DNA from 3 places in the Franzmannia qiaohouensis genome. Region 1 is predicted to be linked to each of the others. Evidence: predicted binding sites of a transcription regulator. Region 1 holds the regulator's gene; each other region holds the start of a gene.

Region 1 (3,275 bases):
GGATGAATTGGCGCTGCCACCGCGCTAGGCTAGGCTGCGTCGCTGCTGGAGACTGAAATGGACCATCCCCCTCGCCCTCGCGGCCTGAAACGCCTTCCCGACTTCCTGCGCCTGATGCGCCTCGACCGGCCGATCGGCACCTGGCTGCTGATGTGGCCGACGCTGTGGGCACTGTGGCTCGCCGCCGAGGGCCTGCCGAGCCGCGATATCCTGCTGATCTTCGTCGCCGGGGTCTACGCCATGCGCGCCGCCGGCTGCGTGATCAACGACTATGCCGACCGCCACGTCGACGGCCACGTCAAGCGCACCCGCGAGCGTCCGCTGGCCACCGGCCGCATCAGCGAGCAGGAGGCCAAGGGGCTGTTCGCCGGCCTGGTGGCGCTGGCCTTCCTGCTGGTGCTGTTCACCAACCTGTTCACCATCCTGCTGTCGATCGGCGGGGTGGTGCTGGCCTTTATCTACCCCTTCATGAAGCGCTACACCCACTTCCCGCAGGTGTTCCTGGGTGCCGCTTTCTCGTGGGCGATTCCCATGGCCTTCGGCGCCGTACTCGGCCATGTGCCGCCCGAGGCCTGGCTGCTGTTCGCCGCCAACCTGGCCTGGACGGTGGCCTACGATACCCAGTACGCCATGGTCGACCGCGACGACGACCTCAAGATCGGCATCAAGTCCACCGCGGTGCTGTTCGGCCGCGCCGACAAGGCGATCATCGGCCTGCTGCAGCTGGTCACCCTGGGCCTGCTCGGCTGGGTCGGCCAGCGCCTCGGGCTCGGCGCCTTCTACTGGCTCGGGCTGGCCGCCATGGCGGCGATCTTCGTCTACCAGCAGTGGCTGATCCACGACCGCTCCCGGGAGCACTGCTTCCAGGCCTTCCTCAACAACCACTGGGCGGGGCTGGTGCTGTTCACCGGACTGGCGCTGACGCTATGGCCGGAGGGGTAGGGTTGTCACGAGAATGTCATCTAAGCGCGGTGTAATCGCCATACTGTCATGACCCCGATGAGGCCACCGGATGACCGCCAAGACCGTTCTGATCGTCGATGACGAAGCCCCCATCCGCGAAATGATCGCTGTGGCCCTCGAGATGGCCGACTACCGGGTGCTCGAGGCCGACAACGCCCAGGATGCCCACGCCATGATCGTCGACGACCAGCCCGACTTGCTGCTGCTCGACTGGATGATGCCGGGCACCAGCGGCATCGAGCTGGCACGCCGCCTCAAGCGCGAGGAGACCACCAGCGAACTGCCGATCATCCTGCTCACCGCCAAGGGCGAGGAGGACAACAAGATCCAGGGCCTCGAGGCCGGCGCCGACGACTACATCACCAAGCCGTTCTCACCCCGCGAGCTGGTGGCGCGCCTCAAGGCCGTGCTACGCCGCACCACGCCCAAGGGCGTCGAGGAGGCGGTGGAGGTCGAGGGGCTGATACTCGACCCCGCCAGCCACCGGGTCAGCGCCCACGGCAGCGCGGTGGAGATCGGCCCCACCGAATATCGCCTGCTGCAGTTCTTCATGACGCACCAGGAACGCGCCTATACTCGTAGTCAGCTGCTCGACCAGGTGTGGGGCGGCAATGTCTATGTCGAGGAGCGAACCGTGGATGTGCATATCCGCCGCCTGCGCAAGGCGCTGGGCGAACCCCATCAGCACCTGATCCAGACCGTGCGCGGTACCGGCTATCGGTTCTCCGCCAAGATCTGACATGCGTCTCTGGAGCCGCGAGCTGTGGCGCCTGGCGCTGATCGTCGCCGCCGCCAGCCTGGTCGGCTGGTTGCTGGGTTTCGCCAGCCTCGGCCTGGCCGCAGGCCTGGCCATCGTGCTGCTGCTGCAGCTGCGCCAGCTGCACGCCCTGCACCGCTGGTTGACCCGCCACCCTCACGCCGAACCGCCCGCCGCCCGCGGCCTGTGGGGCGAACTGTTCGACCGTCTCTACAAGTATCAGAAGGCCCAGCGCATCACCCAGCAACGCCTGCGCGACACCCTCAAGCGCATCCAGGACTCCTCGGAGGCGATGAGCGACAGCGTGGTGATGCTCGACCGCCGCGGCGACCTGGAGTGGTGGAACAGCGCCGCCGGACACATGCTGGGGCTGCAGACCGTCCACGACCGCGGCCAGCACATCACCAACCTGCTGCGTGATCCGCGCTTCATCGACTACTTCAACGCCCGCGACTACCGCGAGCCGCTGACGCTGACCTCGCCCATCGATGAGCGCCAGGTGCTGCAGTTCCAGATCACCCTCTACGGCGACGACGAGCGGCTGCTGATGGCCCGCGACATCACCCGCCTGCACCGCCTCGAGCAGATGCGCCGCGACTTCGTGGCCAACGTCTCCCACGAGCTGCGCACGCCGCTGACGGTGCTGGCCGGCTACCTCGAAACCTACACCGACATCGCCGACCAGCTGCCACCGCGCCTGGCCCGTGGCCTGGGCCAGATGGAGGCCCAGACCTCGCGCATGCAGAACCTGGTCAACGACCTGCTGCTGCTGTCGCGGCTGGAGATCGACCGGCGCGGCGACGACGAAGCGCCGGTGGCCGTGGAGTCGCTGCTCGAGGCGATTCGCCGCGACGCCGAGTCGCTCTCCGCCGGGCGCCACCGCCTGCTGGTGGAGTGCCACGATCCGCGGCAGCTGGTGGGCAGCGAGCAAGAGCTACGCAGCGCCATCTCCAACCTGGTCTTCAACGCCGTGCGCTACGCCGGCGACGGCCGCCATATCACCCTGCGCTGGCGCACCCAGGGTGACGCTGCCTGCCTCGAGGTAGAGGACGACGGCGAGGGCATCGACCCGGTGCACATCCCGCGCCTCACCGAGCGCTTCTACCGCGTCGACAAGGGCCGCAGCACCGCCACCGGCGGCACCGGCCTGGGCCTGGCGATCGTCAAGCACGTGCTGCTGCGCCACGACGCCCACCTCGAGATCGTCTCCCACCCCGGCCGCGGCGCGCTGTTTCGCTGCGTCTTCCCGGCCACCCGCCTGTCCCGGCCGAGTGCCGTGGCGCTATCGTCTCAGGCCTGAGCCGTGGCTGTCGCGAGACGGTTTCATATGCAACAGTCAAAACAGCGCTGAAAGATTGCACCAAGCCCCCCTGGCATTCTCGGCTACCTTGTGAGAGAAATCTCACACGGGCAGTCGCCCATCAAACGCTTGAATGAACCGAGGACAAAACAACATGACGTTCAACAAGACCCTGCTGGCCACCGCCGTGATCGGCGCCATGCTGGCCTCCACGGCCCACGCCGAGACGCTGCGCTGGACCCGCTCCGCCGACAG
Region 2 (3,275 bases), on a different contig from region 1:
TCGAGGAGACCGCTCCCGCTCAGGCGCCGATGATGCCGCCGTCCTCGCGGGTGATCACCAGAGTGGCCGAGCGCGGGATGGCGCTGCCGCCGTCCGGCCAGTGGCTGACCAGGTCGCCCGCCGCGAAGGCCTCGGCCTCGGTGGTGGCGCCCGGGTGCTGGACGTTGACGAACATGGTGCGCTGGTCCGGGGTGGTGATCACGCCGGTGATCTCCTGGCCCACCGGGCCGGTGAGGAAGCGCTTGATCTCACCGGTCTCGGGATTGGCGGCGAGCATCTGGTTGTTGCCGAACACCTCATAAATACCGCTGTTCATCACCGATTCGCTGATATCGGTCTGAATCCAGACGCGGCGATCCGGGTCGATCCACAGGCCGTCGGGGTTGGCGAAGATAGCCTCCTGGTCCAGCGGCTCGCCGGCCAGGTCGCGGCTGTCGTCCTGGTCGCCGGCCAGTACGAACAGGTCCCAGGCGAAGCGGGTGCCGGCATGGCTGCCCTCTTCCTGCCAGCGCACGATCTGGCCAAAGCTGTTGTCGGCGCGAGGGTTGACGGCATCGGTCTGGCTCTCCTGGCGCTGGGTATTGTTGGTCAGGGTGAAGTAGACCTGGCCGGTGGCCGGATCCACCGCGCCCCACTCGGGGCGGTCCATCTTGGTGGCCCCGGCGTGGTCGGCGGCGCTGCGGGTGTTGACCAGGATATCGGCCAGGTCGGCGAAGCCGTTTTCCGGGGTCAGGCCGTTCTCACCCGGGGCCAGCGCTAGCCACTCGCCGCTGCCGTCATCGTTGAATTTCGCCACATACAGCGTGCCTTCGTCGAGCAGGGAACCGTCGGCCGTGGCGGCCTCGAAGGGGCGCGCCGAGACGAACTTGTAGATGTATTCGAAGCGCGCGTCGTCGCCGGAGTAGGCGACCACCGGCTGGCCCTCCACCGCCGGGGCGAAGATCACCCCTTCGTGGGCGAAGCGGCCCAGGTGGGTGCGCTTGATCGGCGTGGAGGCCGGGTCCATGGGGTCGATCTCGACCATCCAGCCGAAGGCGTGGGGCTCGTTGCGGTAGTCCTCGCTGGCGGAGGCGCCGCGGGCGCTGGCGTCGAAGCGCAGATACTCGTCGGCGCCACTGGTCGCACGGTGCCATTGGTAGCGACCGCTGTCGCGGGTCTCGATGCCGTAGCGCGCCTGGCGACGGTCGATCTCGGTGTCGCTGTTGGCGAAGTAGCCGGCCCAGTTCTCCTCGGCGGCCAGGTAGGTGTTCCACGGGGTGACGCCGTGGGCGCAGTTGTTGAGGGTGCCGCGGGTCATGCTGCCGTCCGGGCTGTACTTGGTCACCACGTGCTCGGTGCCGGCTACCGGCCCGGCCAGACGCATCGGCGTCAGGCCGGTGATGCGGCGGTTGTGAGCGTCCTCGACCACCTGCCACTGGCCCTGGTTGTCCGCTCGCACGCGCACCACGGTCACGCCGTGGGCGTTGAGCTCCTTGAGCACCTGGTCGTCGTCGCGGCTGCCGTCCTCGTTCTGCGGGAAGCCGCTGCGGTCGAGGGCTAGCCCTGCCGCCGCGGCGTGCAGGAAGCGCGGCTCGATGTACTCATGATTCATCACCAGCAGGCCGTCGCGGGAACTGCCCTGCAGCGGGAAGAAGTGCATGCCGTCGTGGTGGCTGCCGACCTGGTGGGCCTGGTCCTCACCGCTGGCGGCGAGCGAGTAGGCGGGCATCGCGCCGCTGATCGGGGTGCCCATGGGCAGCATGGCTTGTACCCGGTAACCGTCGGGCACGATCACGGCGTCGGCGGCGCTGGTGGGAATGGCCGAGAAGCCGAGGCTGGGTGCCGCCGCAGCGCTTCCCTCGGCGGCGAAAGCAGAGGAGAACGGCAGGTGCGTGGCCATGGCGCCGGCGACGAAAGTGGCCAGGCTGCCGCGCAGCACGCTGCGCCGACTGAGACGCGTCTCCAGGATATCGCCGAAATAGGGGTTACCGGACGTATTGCTGAGCGGCTCGTCGCCGTCGGCGAGAATCGGATCGACCGCGCCGGGTCGCTGCGGGTGTTTCATGGCCATGTCTCCTCATGTGGAACGAGACGCCATTGTTGGCAGCCTAGATGACATTAGCATGACCTAATGGCGTCGTTTGGGTGACATGAGTTGATATGGATCAAGTAACGCCGTGTCTTGCCTTGCGCCAGCTCGCGCCTCGTCGACACTGTAGAGCTAACTGATGAGGAGGGCGTATGGCATTGCGTCTCTACCGCGGCGACTTGCTGCTGATCGTCGCGCTGCTGGTGCCGCTGGTGGTGGCCGCGCCGAGGCTGGGCTGGCCGCCGGGGGAGGCGGCGGCGCTGCTCGGCTGGGTGGGGCGCGTCAGCGGCATTGTGGGGCTTGCCATGCTGCTGGTGACCGCGGCCTTGAGTATCCGGCTGCCGGGATTCGACCGCTGGTTCGGTGGGCTCGACCGGCTCTGGCAGCTGCACCGGCTGCTCGGTTTCAGCGCCTTTATCCTGATCATGCTGCACGTGCTGGCCCTGGGCCTGGCGCGGGTGCCGGCGGGTCTTGACGTGGCGGTGCTGACGCTGTTTCCGCCGCCGTCGCAGCTGGCACTGTGGAGCGGCTGGCTGGCCTGGCTGGCGATGGTGATCTTCCTGGCGCCGACCTTCCAGTTCTTCGGGCGGCTCGACTACCAGCGCTGGAAGGGGCTACACATGCTCTCGGCAGCGGCGCTGCTGCTGGCGCTGGGCCACGCGTTACCGCTGGCGGGGGAGACCTGGCCGTGGTGGCTGCTCGGCGCCCTTGGCGCTGGTGCCATGGTGTGGCGCAAGCTGCTGTCGCCATCGCTTGCTCGCCACCCCTACCGGGTGGAGTGCGTCGCGCCGCTGGCCCGCGGGGTGGTGGAAATTGCGCTGCGCCCAGAGGCCCGCGGGCTTGGCTATCGCCCCGGCCAGTTCGTCTATCTCACGCCGCTCGACGAGTCGTTGACGGCGGGGCGGGGTGAAGAGCATCCCTACACCATCGCCTCGGCACCGCATGACCCGCTGCTGCGGGTCGGCATCAAGGATCTCGGCGACGCCAGTCATGCGCTGCAGACGGTCAGTGTGGGTAGCCGGGTAATGTTGGAGGGCCCCTACGGCGACTTCTTCGCCGCGCACCATCCTGATCGCGATGCGCTATGGCTGGGCGGTGGCATCGGTATCACGCCGTTCGTCAGCGCGGCGCGGGGCATGGCCGACCTGGACGAGGGGCGCGGCGTGCAGCTGTTCTACCTGGCCAATGGCCCTGACCGCGCCTACTA
Region 3 (3,275 bases), on a different contig from region 1:
TGTCTCGGTGCTGATCTGGACCACCGGCGCGGAGACCATCGGCGTATGGATCTTCCTGATGCAGGATTCCGGCTTCACCGGGCGCGCCGCGGCGCTGGCGGTGCTGACCCTGCCGGTGATTCTGCTGCTCTACCTATTTACCCAGTGGCTTACCAAACTCGAAGCGCGGCGCCGCGAGCGACGCGCGGGGAAACCTGACGCATGACTGCCATTCTGACCCTCGACGGCCTGACCAAGCGCTACGGTCAGGTCACCGCGGTGGACAACGTCTCGCTGTCCATCGACGCCAACGAGTTCTTCTCGCTGATCGGGCCCAGCGGCTGCGGCAAGACCACCACCCTGCGCAGCGTGGCGGGGCTCGAGAGTGCCCAGCAGGGCGCCATCCAGATGGCCGGCCGTACCGTGTTCGATGCAGCCACACGGCGCGACCTGCCGCCCAACAAGCGGCCCATCGGCATGGTCTTCCAGAGCTATGCGGTGTGGCCGCACATGAACATTTACGAAAATATTGGCTACCCGCTCAAGGTCCGCGGTCTGCCGCGCGACGCGATAAAGGCTCGCGTCCAGCGGGTGCTGGATATGCTCGGCATGGGCGAGCTTGGTGCCCGCATGCCGAGCCAGCTCTCCGGCGGCCAGCAGCAGCGCGTGGCGCTGGGACGGGCGCTGGCCATCGAGCCTAGCCTGCTGCTGCTAGACGAACCGCTCTCCAACCTCGACGCCAAGCTGCGCGAGTCGATGCGCGCCGAGCTCAAGCAGGTCCAGCGCGATACCGGCCTGCCGATTCTCTACGTGACCCACGACCAGGACGAAGCGCTGGCGATGTCCGACCGTATTGGCGTGATGTCGGCCGGGGTGCTGCATCAGATCGGTACGCCCACCGAGGTCTATACCCGGCCGGCGACCCGCTTCGTGCTCGACTTCATCGGCACCGTCTCCTACCTGCCCTGCGACGTGTTGAACCGCGAAGGTGATACGGTAGCGATTCGCTGGGGCGATGCGGGGGAGGCCACTGCCACGCTTGAGGTCAACCTCGATACCCCCGAGCGGGGGCCCGCGAGCCTCGCCGTGCGGCCCGAGCACGTGCAGCTGACGGCATCGCACGATGCTGCCCAACCGGGACTTGCCCGCGGCACGATCAAGATCCGCGCCTACCTCGGCGACGCCTGGGAGTATCACGTGCGGGTCGGCGATTGCCTGGTGCGTGTGCGTACCGATAGCGCCCAGGAGCTAGAGGAGGGTAGCGAGGTTGCCGTCGGCGTGCGTCAGGGGTTCGTGGTCAGCGCCGCTGACAGCGAGCGGGACAGCGTACTGTTCGACTGAGGCGTGCTATTCGTCGCGTCCGAGACGGCGCTGCTGGCGCCGCCGGGCGGCCTCGCGGTCACGGCGGCGCTGCCTGGACAGGGCGTTGCCGTTGGCCAGTTGCACCAGACTTTCGGTCTCTTCGTCGCTGAGAGGGGGGCGCTTGCTGTTTGCCATATCCACTTCCTGCGGTCGCGTTGAGCTTCACCTTGTCCGCTTAGCCTAAGAGCACCACATGACAGTGAGATGTCGGCTCTCCCAGAGGGTGAGTGCTAATATAGGCAGGGATGGGAGACAGCTCATCATGCCTGGGGAACCTGCCTCATCAACGAAAGGAGTCGTCACGATGCGAAATGGACAAGGGTGTCTGGTGGTCGGCCTTGCGGGCCTGCTTGTTGCGGGGCTGGTGAGTGCCGATCCCGCCGATGAGCGCTATACCCTCACGCTGTTCCATACCAATGATCTGCACGGCCGCACCGACGCCTATCCGCAGCTGGTCAGCACGCTCGCCAAGGCGCGCGAGCGCCACGGCGACGGTCTGCTGCTCGATGCCGGCGACATCTTCTCCGGTACGCTCTACTTCACCGAGTTCCACGGCCAGGACGCCGTCGAGTTCATGAACCTGATGGGCTACGACGCCTTCGTGCCCGGTAACCATGAGTTCGATCTTGGCGACCCGGAGGAGGGGCATCTGGCGCTGGCGGCCTTCTTCGAGGCCGCCGAGTTCCCGATCGTCGCCGCCAACATGGACTTTTCCGCGTCACCCGAGTTTGAGGCGCTGCTCGGCGAGTCGCTGGCCGAGGCACCCGAGGGCGGCACGATCCATGACGGCATCGTGGTCGAGCATCAAGGTGAGCGCATCGGCATCTTCGGCCTCAATACCCAAGACACGCCGAATATCTCGAGCCCCGGTGACGTGAGCTTCAGCGACTACCGTGAGGCCGCCGAGGCGATGGTCGAGCGCTTCGAAGCCGAAGGCATCGACAAGATCATCGCCTTGACCCACCTCGGCTATGACAGTGATCCCAGCGTCGGCAATGACCTGCTGCTGGCCCAGCAGGTCGAAGGTATCGATATCATCATCGGCGGGCATAGCCATACCCGGCTCGACCCGCCGACCCTGGTCACCGAGAACCAGCGCGGCGAGACCATGGCACCAACGGTCATCGGTCAGGCCGGCGAGTACGGTGAATATCTCGGCGTGATGGAGGTGATCTTCGACGGCGACGGCATGGTGGTGGATGTCAGCGGCGAGCTGCTGGCGGTGGAGAACAGCGACCCCGACCCCCAAGCCGCGGAGATGCTGGCGCCCTACACGGCGGCCATCGAGTCCCTGCGCGACGAGACGGTAGGCGTGGCGCTGGCGGAGACCCTGGCCAACCCGCGCCACGGCGATGGCGATGAGCAGAGCGTGCGCGCCAACGAGACGGCGCTGGGCAACCTGATCGCCGATGGCCAGCTGGCCGCCGCCCGGCGGGTGGAAACCGACACGCTGATGGCGCTGCAGAACGGCGGCGGCATTCGCCAGCCGCTGCCGGCAGGCGAGGTTACCGTTGGCGACCTCATCGCCGTGCAGCCCTTCGGCAACCGCCTGACGCTGGTCGAGCTAAGCGGCGCCGAGCTGATCGAAACCTTCGAGATCGCCCTGGCCGATGCGCCAGGCGAGAATGGTGGCTTCCTGCATGTCTCCGACGGCACGCAGCTGGTATACGACAGCCGCGAAGCGCCGGGCGAGCGGGTCGTGACCCTGGAGGTCGAGGTCGACGGCTCGCTGGATGCGATTGCGCCGGACCAGCGCTATACCATCGCCACCAACCATTTCACCGCTGCCGGTGGCGACAGCCATCACGTGCTGGGAGCGGCCTATGACGACGGCCGCGGCACCATCGTCGGCACCACCGATTGGGAGATGCTGCGCGACCATCTGCTCGAGCTCGACGAGGTAAGCCATGCGCCGCAAGGGCGTATCGTCGACC

The links. The regulator PhoB, encoded in region 1, activates phosphate uptake and scavenging genes when phosphate is short. The targets are predictions, from matches to a motif close to TGTCATANNNNTGTCANA.
Region 2: QC821_RS14855 (PhoX family protein) is a predicted target of PhoB. The motif match lies at 2,091-2,108, and genes of this name have one in related genera.
Region 3: QC821_RS02595 (bifunctional metallophosphatase/5'-nucleotidase) is a predicted target of PhoB. The motif match lies at 1,534-1,551, and genes of this name have one in related genera.

Annotation. Positions count from the first base shown of each region.
Region 1 covers NZ_JARWAM010000001.1:345,038-348,312, reverse strand. The annotation lists gene QC821_RS01650 (chorismate--pyruvate lyase family protein) at 1-28, shown strand, start outside; gene ubiA (4-hydroxybenzoate octaprenyltransferase) at 58-942, shown strand; gene phoB (phosphate regulon transcriptional regulator PhoB) at 1,013-1,702, shown strand; gene phoR (phosphate regulon sensor histidine kinase PhoR) at 1,704-3,020, shown strand; gene QC821_RS01630 (ABC transporter substrate-binding protein) at 3,175-3,275, shown strand, end outside.
Region 2 covers NZ_JARWAM010000010.1:115,149-118,423, reverse strand. The annotation lists gene QC821_RS14855 (PhoX family protein) at 20-2,044, opposite strand; gene QC821_RS14850 (ferredoxin reductase family protein) at 2,221-3,275, shown strand, end outside.
Region 3 covers NZ_JARWAM010000002.1:86,931-90,205, reverse strand. The annotation lists gene QC821_RS02610 (ABC transporter permease) at 1-205, shown strand, start outside; gene QC821_RS02605 (ABC transporter ATP-binding protein) at 202-1,320, shown strand; gene QC821_RS02600 (hypothetical protein) at 1,327-1,476, opposite strand; gene QC821_RS02595 (bifunctional metallophosphatase/5'-nucleotidase) at 1,646-3,275, shown strand, end outside.